DNA from 2 places in the Streptomyces sp. NBC_01546 genome. Region 1 is predicted to be linked to the other one. Evidence: riboswitches for the same ligand, from Rfam matches in the RefSeq annotation. Region 1 holds a riboswitch; the other holds the start of a gene.
What was found. Region 1 has a riboswitch for glycine ahead of gcvP (aminomethyl-transferring glycine dehydrogenase). Riboswitches for the same ligand answer to the same signal wherever they lie in the genome.

Region 1 (5,436 bases):
TCGCCGCCCAGCGCCGCCGCGGTGTGCGGGGAGTTGGCCAGCGGGTTGTCGTCCACCGGCCACTCGCCGGCCGCGACCCGCTCGATCTCGGCGCGGATGGCGATCATCGCGTCGCAGAAACGGTCGATCTCGGCGAGGTCCTCGGACTCCGTCGGCTCGATCATCAGCGTGCCGGCCACCGGGAAGGACATGGTCGGCGCGTGGAAGCCGTAGTCGATCAGACGCTTGGCGATGTCGTCCACGCTCACGCCGGTCGCCTTCGACAGCGGACGCAGGTCGATGATGCACTCGTGCGCGACCAGGTTGCCCGGGCCGGTGTAGAGCACCGGGTAGTGCGGCTCCAGGCGCTTGGCGATGTAGTTGGCGCCGAGCACGGCCACCTGGGTGGCGCGCTTGAGGCCCTCGCCGCCCATGAGGCGCACGTACGACCAGGAGATCGGCAGGATGCCGGCCGAACCCCACGGGGCGGCCGAGATCGGGCCGACGCCCGTCTCGGGACCGGCGGTCGGCTGGAGCGGGTGGTTGGGCAGGTACGGGGCCAGGTGCGCCCGGACACCGACCGGGCCGACGCCCGGGCCGCCGCCGCCGTGCGGGATGCAGAAGGTCTTGTGCAGGTTCAGGTGCGAGACGTCGCCGCCGAAGTGACCCGGCTTGGCCAGGCCCACCAGGGCGTTGAGGTTGGCGCCGTCCACGTAGACCTGGCCGCCGGCCTCGTGCACCTGGGCGCAGATGTCGGCGACGTGCTCCTCGAACACACCGTGCGTGGAGGGGTAGGTGATCATCAGCACGGCGAGCTCGTCGCGGTACTGCTCGATCTTGGCGCGCAGGTCCGCCGCGTCCACCTCGCCGTCGTCGGCGGTCTTGACGACGACGACCTTCATGCCGGCCATCACGGCGCTGGCGGCGTTGGTGCCGTGCGCGGAGGACGGGATGAGGCAGATGGTGCGCTGCTCGTCGCCGTTCGCGCGGTGGTAGGCGCGTACGGCGAGCAGCCCGGCCAGCTCACCCTGGGACCCGGCGTTGGGCTGGATGGAGACCTTGTCGTAACCGGTGACCTCGCAGAGACGTTCCTCCAGCTCGGTGATGAGCGTGAGGTACCCCTCGGCCTGCTCGACCGGGGCGAACGGGTGCAGCTGGCCGAACTCGGGCCAGGTCACCGGCTCCATCTCGGTGGTCGCGTTGAGCTTCATGGTGCAGGAGCCCAGCGGGATCATGCCGCGGTCCAGCGCGTAGTCCTTGTCCGAGAGCTTGCGCAGGTAGCGCAGCATCGCGGTCTCGGAGCGGTGCTGGTGGAAGACCGGGTGCGTCAGGTAGTCGTCCGAGCGCAGCAGGCCCTCGGGCAGGGTGTCGGCCGCGGTCTCGTCGAGCGCCTCGATGTCGGCGGTGACACCGAAGGCGGCCCAGACGGCCTCGACGTCCGCGCGCAGGGTGGTCTCGTCGCAGGCGACGGAGACGAGGTCGGCGTCGGCCTGGTACAGGTTGACCCCGCCCTCGCGGGCGGCGGCGGCGACCTCGGCCGCGCGGCCCGGGACGCGGGCCGTGATCGTGTCGAAGTAGGCGCCGTGCACGATCTCGACCCCGCCGGCCTTCAGGCCCGCGGCGAGCAGAGCGGCGTAGCGGTGGGTGCGGCGGGCGATCGTCCGCAGGCCGTCCGGGCCGTGGTAGACGGCGTACATGGCGGCCATGACGGCCAGCAGCACCTGCGCGGTGCAGATGTTGCTGGTGGCCTTCTCGCGGCGGATGTGCTGCTCGCGGGTCTGCAGCGCCAGGCGGTACGCCTTGTTGCCGTCCGCGTCCACGGAGACGCCGACGAGGCGGCCCGGCAGCGAGCGGGCGTGCTTGGCCTGGACGGCCATGTAACCGGCGTGCGGTCCGCCGAAGCCCATCGGGACGCCGAAGCGCTGCGTGGTGCCGACGGCGATGTCCGCGCCCAGCTCGCCCGGGGAGGTCAGCAGGGTCAGCGCGAGCAGGTCGGCCGAGACGGTGACGATCGCGCCGAGCTCGTGCGCCTGGTCGATCAGCGGCTTGATCTCCCGTACGGCACCGGAGGCGCCCGGGTACTGGAGCAGCACGCCGAAGACACCGCGCTCGGCGATCTCGGCCGGGATGCCGTTCGAGAGGTCCGCGACGACGACCTCGACGCCCGTGGGCTCGGCGCGGGTCTCGATCACGGCGATGGTCTGCGGCAGCGCGTCCGCGTCGATCAGGAAGACGCCGTCCTTGACCTTGCCCACCCGGCGCGCGAGGGACATGGCCTCGGCGGCCGCGGTGCCCTCGTCGAGCAGCGAGGCACCGGAGGTCGGCAGCCCGGTGAGGTCGGCGACGACGGTCTGGAAGTTCAGCAGCGCCTCGAGGCGGCCCTGCGAGATCTCGGGCTGGTACGGCGTGTACGCCGTGTACCAGGCCGGGTTCTCCATCACGTTGCGCAGGATCACCGGCGGCGTGAAGGTCCCGTAGTAGCCGAGCCCGATCATCGAGGAGAGGACCTGGTTGCGGTCGGCGAGCGAGCGCAGCTCGGCCAGCACCTCGGCCTCGGTCAGCGCCTCGGGCAGGTTCAGCGCTTCGGTGGTCTTGATGACATCCGGCACCGCGGCGGCGGTCAGTTCGTCCAGGGAGCCGTAGCCCACCTGGGCGAGCATCTTCGCCTGCGCCTCGGCATCCGGGCCGATGTGGCGCTGCTCGAAGGGGATGCCTCGCTCCAGCTGGGAGAGCGGAATGCGGTTGGCGGTCATGACGGAGGCCTCCTGGTCGTATGACCTGCGAGGGGCACCACGGCGCGGGCACCCGGACGGCCTCCCCCTCTGTCATCTCAACCTGAGAGTTTCACCGGGCCGCACGGGGATCACCCGCGAGGTCCGGCTTTCACCGTCGGTGAGGAGGGGAACCGGCACTGCGCGCCCGGTACCCGCCCCTGCTTTCCAGAGTGGCCTCGTCCGTGCGGTACGTATGCCTGAGAGATTCCGGGGAGGATTTGCTCCTTCGGCGCCTCCGTCAAGATCACTCGGAGGACTCTCCCGCACAGGGTCGACAGCCATCACCCAGCCTACCAGCGAGGATCTGGCTCCTCCCCGAGTGGCCTCAGCTCCCGAAATGCACTTCTGTAGTCATTACGGAGGAGTTGCGACCATTTGGAGGGACCGTGCAGACCGACATCGATCCGCGCAGCCTGATCGGCCGCAAGGCGTTCGACCGCAACGGCACCAAGATCGGCACCATCGACGAGGTCTACCTCGACGATGCCACGGGAGTCCCGGAATGGGCGGCCGTCCGGACGGGCCTGTTCAGCCGGGACGCCTTCGTCCCGCTGGAGCCGAGCGAGATGGTCGGCGACACCCTGCGGGTGCCCTTCGACCGCTCCCTGATCAAAGACGCCCCGGACTTCGGGGTCGGCCGCCACCTCTCCCCCGAACAGGAGCTGCAGCTCTACCACCACTACGGCCTCGACGTGACCCTGCCGACGGACTTCCACCACGACTTCGGCCACCTGGCGGGCGACGAGGGCTAGGGCGTCCCGGCCGGCGGCTCCTCCCCCACCAACGGCAGCGGATCGGTCGGCTCCAGCTCGGGGTCGTCCACCCGGAAGGTCCGCACCCGGCCGGGCTCCGATCCGGGCTGCTCGAACCGCACGGTCACCCGCCCGACCCCGCTGCCCTGCACCCACCCGGGCCCGTACACCGCGTGCCGTACGTCGCTCCCGGCCGTCCACCGCCGCTCGGGAGCGACCCCGGGCCCTCCGGGCACCTCCGCACCCGCCGGGCCCTCCAGAGCCGCGACAGGGGCCCCACCGGGCTCTGCGGCCCCGTCAGGCTCAGCGGCCTCCCTGACCTCCCCCGCCTCCTCCTGAGGCTCAGCGGCCAGCGACTGGGCGAACAGGTCCTCCTGCGTGTAGTCGGCCAGACCGGTCACCCCCACGCCCAGCAGCCGCACCCCGCCCGTGGTGTCCACGCCCTCCAGCAGCCGCGCCGCCGCCTCGCGCACGACCGCGGGGTCGTCCGTGGGCCCCCGCAGCGTCTCGGACCGCGTCAGCGTCGAGAAGTCGTACCTGCGCACCTTCAGCACGATCGTGCGCCCCGAGTGCCCGGACCCCCGCAAGCGCTGCACGCACCGGTCCGCCAGCCGCTGCACCTCGGTCCTGATCCGCACCCGGTCGTGCAGGTCCACGTCGAAGGTGTCCTCCACCGACACCGACTTCGCGTCCCGCTCCGCGACCACCGGCCGGTCGTCGATCCCCAGCGCCATCCGGTACAGCCCCACCCCGTGCGAGCGCCCGAGCATCCGCACCAGCTCGTCCTCCCCGGCCTCCGCCAGGTCCCCCACGGTGGTGATCCCGGCGCGGCGCAGGTGCTCGCCGGTGGCCGGCCCCACCCCGGGCAGGGTCCGTACCGACATCGGCGCCAGGAGCTCCCGCTCGGTCCCCGGCTCGATCAGCAGCAGCCCGGCCGGCTTGGCCTCTTCGGAGGCCACCTTGGCCAGCATCTTCGACCCGGCCAGCCCCACCGACCCGCTGAGCCCGGTGGCGGCCCTGATGTCCGCCCGCAGCCGCTCCCCGGTGACCTGGGCGGTCTGCGAGTCGAAGGCGACCCCGCCCGCCTCCAGGTCCACGAAGGCCTCGTCGAGGCTGAGCGGCTCCACCAGCGGCGACAGCTCCCGCAGCAGGGCCATCACCACGTCGCTGACCTGCCGGTAGAGGCTGAAGCGGGGAATCAGGTAGGCACCGTTCGGGCAGAGCCGCCGCGCCTGCGCCGTCGGCATCGCCGAATGCACCCCGAAGCGCCTGGCCTCGTACGAGGCGGTGGCGACGACCCCGCGCGGTCCGAGCCCGCCCACGATGACGGCCTTGCCGCGCAGGCTCGGCTTCGACGCCTGCTCCACGGACGCGTAGAAGGCATCCATGTCCAGATGCAGGATGGTCGGCGCGGCTCTCACATGACCGATGCTGCCTTACGGGACTGACATTTCCGGGGCCGGTTCAACCGGCCCGGTTGCGGCGGGCGGCCAGTTCGTCCGCGGGGTTGTGCCCGAGCAGGGTCTCGCCGGTGTCCACGCGCTCCCCGTGCAGCTGCGACAGCGCGTTCTCCACGTCGCGCCACACCACGCCCACGGCAATGCCGAAGACACCCTGACCGCCCTGGAGCAGGCTCACGACCTGGTCCGGCGAGGTGCACTCGTACACCGTGGCGCCGTCGCTCATCAGCGTCATCCGCTCGAGGTCCGAGAACCCGCGGTCGCGCAGGTGCTGCACGGCCGTACGGATGTTCTGCAGCGCCACCCCGGTGTCCAGGAAGCGCTTGACGATCTTGAGGACCACGACGTCGCGGAAGCTGTACAGCCGCTGCGTCCCCGAACCGTAGGCGGGGCGCACGCTCGGCTCCACCAGCCCCGTCCGCGCCCAGTAGTCGAGCTGCCGGTACGTGATGCCGGCCGCGGCACACGCCG
Region 2 (5,436 bases), 3.8 Mb from region 1:
CTCCTCGTTGACCGCCATCGCGTAGATCGTCGCCCACTCGCTGCGGTGCAGCATCGGGTCGCCCTCGGTGCGCAGCTGGCGCGCGGTGGAGGCGGCCCGGCGCTTGACCCGCAGGCCGCCCGGGAGGATGCCCTCGCGGGACATGCCGCGCGAGACGCAGGACTGCATGACGCGCCAGATCTCCAGCAGGCCCTCGCGGATCTCGTCCTCGGTGCGCCAGGCCTTCTCGTTCTCCAGCATCAGGGAGGAGATCGACAGGCCCGTCTCGTTCGCCAGGCGCAGCATCTCGTCACCGGAGCGGAAGGGGTACTTCAGCACCGTGTCGTCGAGCTTGATCCGGTCCTCGCCGACCGCGTCCTCGTCCACGACGAAACCGCCGCCGACCGAGTAGTACGTCTTCTCCAGCAGCGGGGCGCCGGCGGCGTCGTAGGCGAAGAGCGTCATGCCGTTGGCGTGGTAGGGCAGCGAGCGCCGGCGGTGCAGGATGAGCTGGTTCGGCTCGTCGAAGGCGATCTCGTGCCCGTCGCCTATCTCCGCTCCGAGCAGCCGCAGGCGGCCGCTCTTGCGGATGCGCTCGACCTCGTCGTCCGCCGTCTCCACGTTCACGGTGCGCGGGGAGTGGCCCTCCAGACCCAGCAGTACCGCCTTGGGCGTGCCGTGGCCGTGGCCCGTCGCGCCGAGGGAGCCGAAGAGCTCGGCGCGCACGGACGCGGTCTGGGCGAGCACACCGTCCTTCTTCAGCCGCATCACGAACATGCGTGCGGCGCGCATCGGACCGACCGTGTGGGAGGAGGACGGGCCGATGCCGATGGAGAAGAGATCGAAGACGGAGATGGCCACTGGCGGACTCCCTTGTCTGCTCGTGGGGTGGGAGGGGGCAGGAGTGGTGGATTGTTCGGATTTTGTCCGAGAGACGAGCTTAACGCGGTGAAATGAACGGCTCGTCTGCCGGACGGGGTCGGGGCGTGGTCGAGACGGGGTCGGGCGGGTGTCGGCCCACACGCCGCCGGGGCTGCCACCAGGGCGAAGTCCCCGGGGGAGGATGGCGCGGTCATGAGAAAGGCCCGGCCCTGTGCAATACAAGGCCGGGCCCCCTAGCCGTTGCTCAGAGCGACGGGTACAGCGGGAACTTCGCGGCGAGCGCGGTGACGCGGGCCTTGAGGGACTCACTGTCGTACGCCGGCTTCAGCGCGGCCGCGATGATCTCCGCGACCTCCTTGAAGTCCTCGGCGCCGAAACCGCGGGTGGCGAGCGCCGGGGTGCCGATCCGCAGACCCGAGGTGACCATCGGCGGCCGCGGGTCGTTCGGGATGGCGTTCCGGTTGACCGTGATGCCGATCTCGTGGAGCCGGTCCTCGGCCTGCTGGCCGTCCAGCTCGGAGTTGCGCAGGTCGACCAGGACCAGGTGGACGTCCGTACCGCCGGAGAGGACGGAGACGCCGACCTCGGTGACGTCCGGCTGCACCAGGCGCTCGGCGATGATCTTCGCGCCCTCGAGGGTGCGCACCTGGCGCTCCTTGAAGTCCTCCGAGGCGGCGACGAGGAAGGAGACCGCCTTGGCGGCGATCACGTGCTCCAGCGGGCCGCCCTGCTGGCCGGGGAAGACCGCGGAGTTGATCTTCTTGGCCAGCTCCTGCGTCGACAGGATCACACCGCCGCGCGGACCGCCGAGGGTCTTGTGCGTGGTGGTGGTGACGACGTGGGCGTGCGGCACCGGGTTCGGGTGCAGACCCGCGGCGACCAGGCCGGCGAAGTGCGCCATGTCGACCATCAGGTACGCGCCGACCTCGTCCGCGATGCGGCGGAAGGCGGCGAAGTCCAGCTGGCGCGGGTAGGCGGACCAGCCCGCGACGATCAGCTGCGGGCGGGACTCCTTGGCGAGGCGCTCGACCTCGGCCATGTCCACGCGGCCGGTCTCGTCGACGTGGTACGGGACCACGTTGTAGAGCTTGCCGGAGAAGTTGATCTTCATGCCGTGGGTCAGGTGACCGCCGTGGGCCAGGTTCAGACCCATGATCGTGTCGCCCGGCTTCAGCAGCGCGAACATCGCGGCGGCGTTCGCCTGCGCACCCGAGTGCGGCTGGACGTTCGCGGCCTCGGCGCCGAAGAGCGCCTTGATGCGGTCGATCGCGATCTGCTCGACCACGTCGACGTGCTCGCAGCCGCCGTAGTAGCGGCGGCCGGGGTAGCCCTCGGCGTACTTGTTGGTCAGGACCGAGCCCTGGGCCTCCATGACGGCGACCGGAGCGAAGTTCTCCGACGCGATCATTTCCAGGGTCGACTGCTGGCGCACGAGCTCGGCGTCGACGGCGGCGGCGACGTCGGGGTCGAGTTCGTGGAGAGGGGTGTTCAGTACGGACATCAGGATCCCCTGGGGTCAGTTACCGGCGGTGAGCTTGGCGTACTCGTCAGCGGAGAGCAGGTCGGCCGGCTCCTCCGCGACGCGCACCTTGAACAGCCAGCCACCCTCGAACGGCGCGGTGTTCACGAGGGCCGGGTCGTCCACGACGTCCTGGTTGGACTCGACGACCTCGCCGGAGACGGGGGAGTACAGGTCGCTGACCGACTTGGTCGACTCCAGCTCGCCGCAGGTCTCACCCGCGGTCACCGTGTCGCCTACCTCGGGGAGCTGGGCGTAGACGACGTCACCGAGCGCGTTGGCCGCGAACTCCGTGATGCCGACCGTCGCGACGCCGCCCTCGGCGTCCGACAGCCACTCGTGCTCCTTGCTGTAACGCAGCTGCTGGGGGTTGCTCATGACCTGATTCTCCTGGATGCGGGGGAGTGGATACGAACAGCGGTCTTGGGTACTGAGACGGCCGGTACTGCGGAGACGGCTTACGAGGGTTACTTCTGCCGCTTGTAGAACGGCAGGGCCACGACCTCGTACGGCTCATGCGTACCGCGAATGTCCACGCCGACACCGGAGGTGCCGGGCGCGGCGTGCGCCGCGTCGACGTACGCCATCGCGATCGGCTTGCCCAGCGTCGGCGACGGGGCGCCCGAGGTGACCTCGCCGATGACCTGGCCGTCCGCCACGACGGGGAAACCGGCGCGCGGGACGCGGCGGCCCTCGGCGATCAGGCCGACCAGCTTGCGCGGCGGGTTCGAGGCGGCGCGCTCGGCGGCGGCCTCCAGCGCGGCACGGCCGACGAAGTCCCCCTCCTTCTCGAACTTCACGACCCGGCCCAGCCCCGCGTCGAAGGGGGTGAGCGAGGTGGTCAGCTCGTGCCCGTACAGCGGCATGCCCGCCTCCAGGCGCAGGGTGTCGCGGCAGGACAGACCGGCCGGGACCAGGCCGACGCCCTCGCCCGCCTTGGCCAGCGCCTGCCACAGCTCCACGGCGTGCTCGGGGGCGACGAACAGCTCGAAGCCGTCCTCGCCGGTGTAGCCCGTACGGGCGATCAGCGCGGGGACCCCGGCCACCGTGCCCGGCAGACCGGCGTAGTACTTGAGCCCGTCCAGGTCGGCATCGGTGAGCGAGGCGAGGATGCCGGGGGACTCCGGACCCTGGACGGCGATCAGCGCGTACGCGTCGCGGTCGTCGCGGACCTCGGCGTCGAAGCCGGCGGCGCGCTCGGTCAGGGCGTCCAGGACGACCTGGGCGTTGGAGGCGTTGGCGACGACCATGAACTCGGTCTCACCGAGGCGGTAGACGATCAGGTCGTCGACGATCCCGCCGTCTTCCTGGCAGATGTGCGTGTAGCGGGCACGGCCGACGCCGACGGTGGAGATGTTGCCGACCAGCGCGTAGTCCAGAACCTTGACGGCCTCCGGGCCGGTCAGGGTGATCTCGCCCATGTGGGACAGATCGAAGAGACCGGCCTTGGTGCGTACGGCGTTGTGCTCGTCGCGCTCACTGCCGTACCGCAGGGGCATGTCCCAGCCCGCGAAGTCGGTCATGGTCGCACCGAGCGAGCGGTGCAGCGCATCGAGGGCGGTCAGACGGGGGGCAGTGCTCATGGGTGTGGCTCCCGAGTCCCAGGGCATGACATGACGAGGAGGGTCCTCCCCATCTGTCATCGGAACCTGAGAGGTTCGCCGCGAGTGCCCCGGTTGCCAGGGATCGTCGGCTTGCACCTTGGGTGGAGCTGTCGAACAGCTCGCTTTTCAGATCTGCCTCATCCACGCGGTACGGGGCCTGAGAGATTCAAGGGAGGTTCTTGCTCCTTCGGCGCCCGAGCACGGCCTTGCGGCGTGCCGGGACTCTCCCGCGCGGATTCAAGCGGCCGGTATGCAGTTGGTCCAGATGGCGCACATCATTGCACGCCACCGTGGTGATCGGGTGTGGGGCCCCGAAAGTTCGTACGGGGACCGGGAGGGCGGACCGGAACCGGGGCTGCCGGATTACCGTCTCTTTACACTCAGTGGGCAAGGGTCCTGGTGGCCCGATTCGGGGGAGGCGAACACTGTGCGGAGATTCGGAGTAGTGGCGGCTACGGGGACCGTGGACGCGGTGCCTGCGCAGCGCGGTGCCTGCGCCGGCCCCGGCCGGGTACGTGACCTGCGCGGGGCCGGGGCGCGGGGGGCGCGCCGGCTCGGCTTCGCGCAGGGGGACATCGTCGTGGTGTCCGGCCTGCCGGGCGGCGGCAAGAGCACGCTGATCAAGAGGGCGGCCGGCGAGGGCGGCGCGATCGACTCCCAGGACACGCGAGAGCGCTGGGAGCGGCGGATGCCGGGCGGGCTGCCGTACGGGGTGTACCGGCCGCTGGTGCGGGCCGCGCACTACTGGGGGCTGTGGCGGACCCTGCGCTCCGGAGCCTCGGTGGTCGTCCACGACTGCGGTACCCAGGCCTGGGTACGGGGCCTGCTCGCGGCGGCCGCGCGCCGCCGGGGCCGGGCGCTGCACCTGCTGCTCCTGGACAGCAGCCCGGAGGAAGCGCTGTCCGGCCAGGCGGCGCGGGGGCGCCGGGTGACGGCGTACGCCTTCGCCCGCCACCGGGGTGCGGTGACCCGCCTGCTGCGCGAAGCGGAAGCCGGCCGCCCCCCGGCGGGCTGCGCCTCGGTCACCCTCCTGGACCGTCCCTCGGCTGCCGCCGTCGCCCGCATCACGTTCCACAGCTGATCGCCGTTGCCGGGCTCAAGACCGGGCAGTGCGCTTTGAGGCTTACGCCGGCCAAGTCCAGCCCCGCCGGCGTTTGAGATGGGGGTCCCCCCGGATGGAGTCTGGGGGAGGGTCTGGGGCGGAGCCCGAGCAGCGGACCCGCACCGATAACCTCGGGCACGACATCGGCGGGACCCAAGACGGAGGCAGGGGCACATGCAAGGCGGCGGCTGGCCGGGGAATGAGCTGGAGCAGGTGCTCGGGGCGGCGCTCGGGCAGCCGGATGCCGGGGGGCGGATCCTGGAGGTGCTCGGACGCAGCATGGTCTGGGTGCCCCTGCCCGGCGGCGGCGGCCCGGACGCCGAGAGCCTCGACCTGCCCACCATGGACAT

Region 2: it holds a riboswitch for glycine, as region 1 does, so the genes downstream of both, gcvT (glycine cleavage system aminomethyltransferase GcvT) here and gcvP (aminomethyl-transferring glycine dehydrogenase) in region 1, are expected to answer to the same signal.

Annotation. Positions count from the first base shown of each region.
Region 1 covers NZ_CP109379.1:6,657,136-6,662,571, reverse strand. Annotated here, with positions in the region: gene gcvP (aminomethyl-transferring glycine dehydrogenase) at 1-2,732, opposite strand, end outside; glycine riboswitch at 2,929-3,027, opposite strand; gene OHA89_RS30580 (PRC-barrel domain-containing protein) at 3,140-3,505, shown strand; gene OHA89_RS30575 (DNA polymerase IV) at 3,502-4,926, opposite strand; gene OHA89_RS30570 (MerR family transcriptional regulator) at 4,970-5,436, opposite strand, start outside.
Region 2 covers NZ_CP109379.1:2,828,610-2,834,045, reverse strand. Annotated here, with positions in the region: gene OHA89_RS12525 (L-serine ammonia-lyase) at 1-840, opposite strand, end outside; gene glyA (serine hydroxymethyltransferase) at 1,106-2,362, opposite strand; gene gcvH (glycine cleavage system protein GcvH) at 2,378-2,758, opposite strand; gene gcvT (glycine cleavage system aminomethyltransferase GcvT) at 2,848-3,963, opposite strand; glycine riboswitch at 4,121-4,224, opposite strand; gene OHA89_RS12505 (AAA family ATPase) at 4,448-5,065, shown strand; gene OHA89_RS12500 (enhanced serine sensitivity protein SseB) at 5,261-5,436, shown strand, end outside.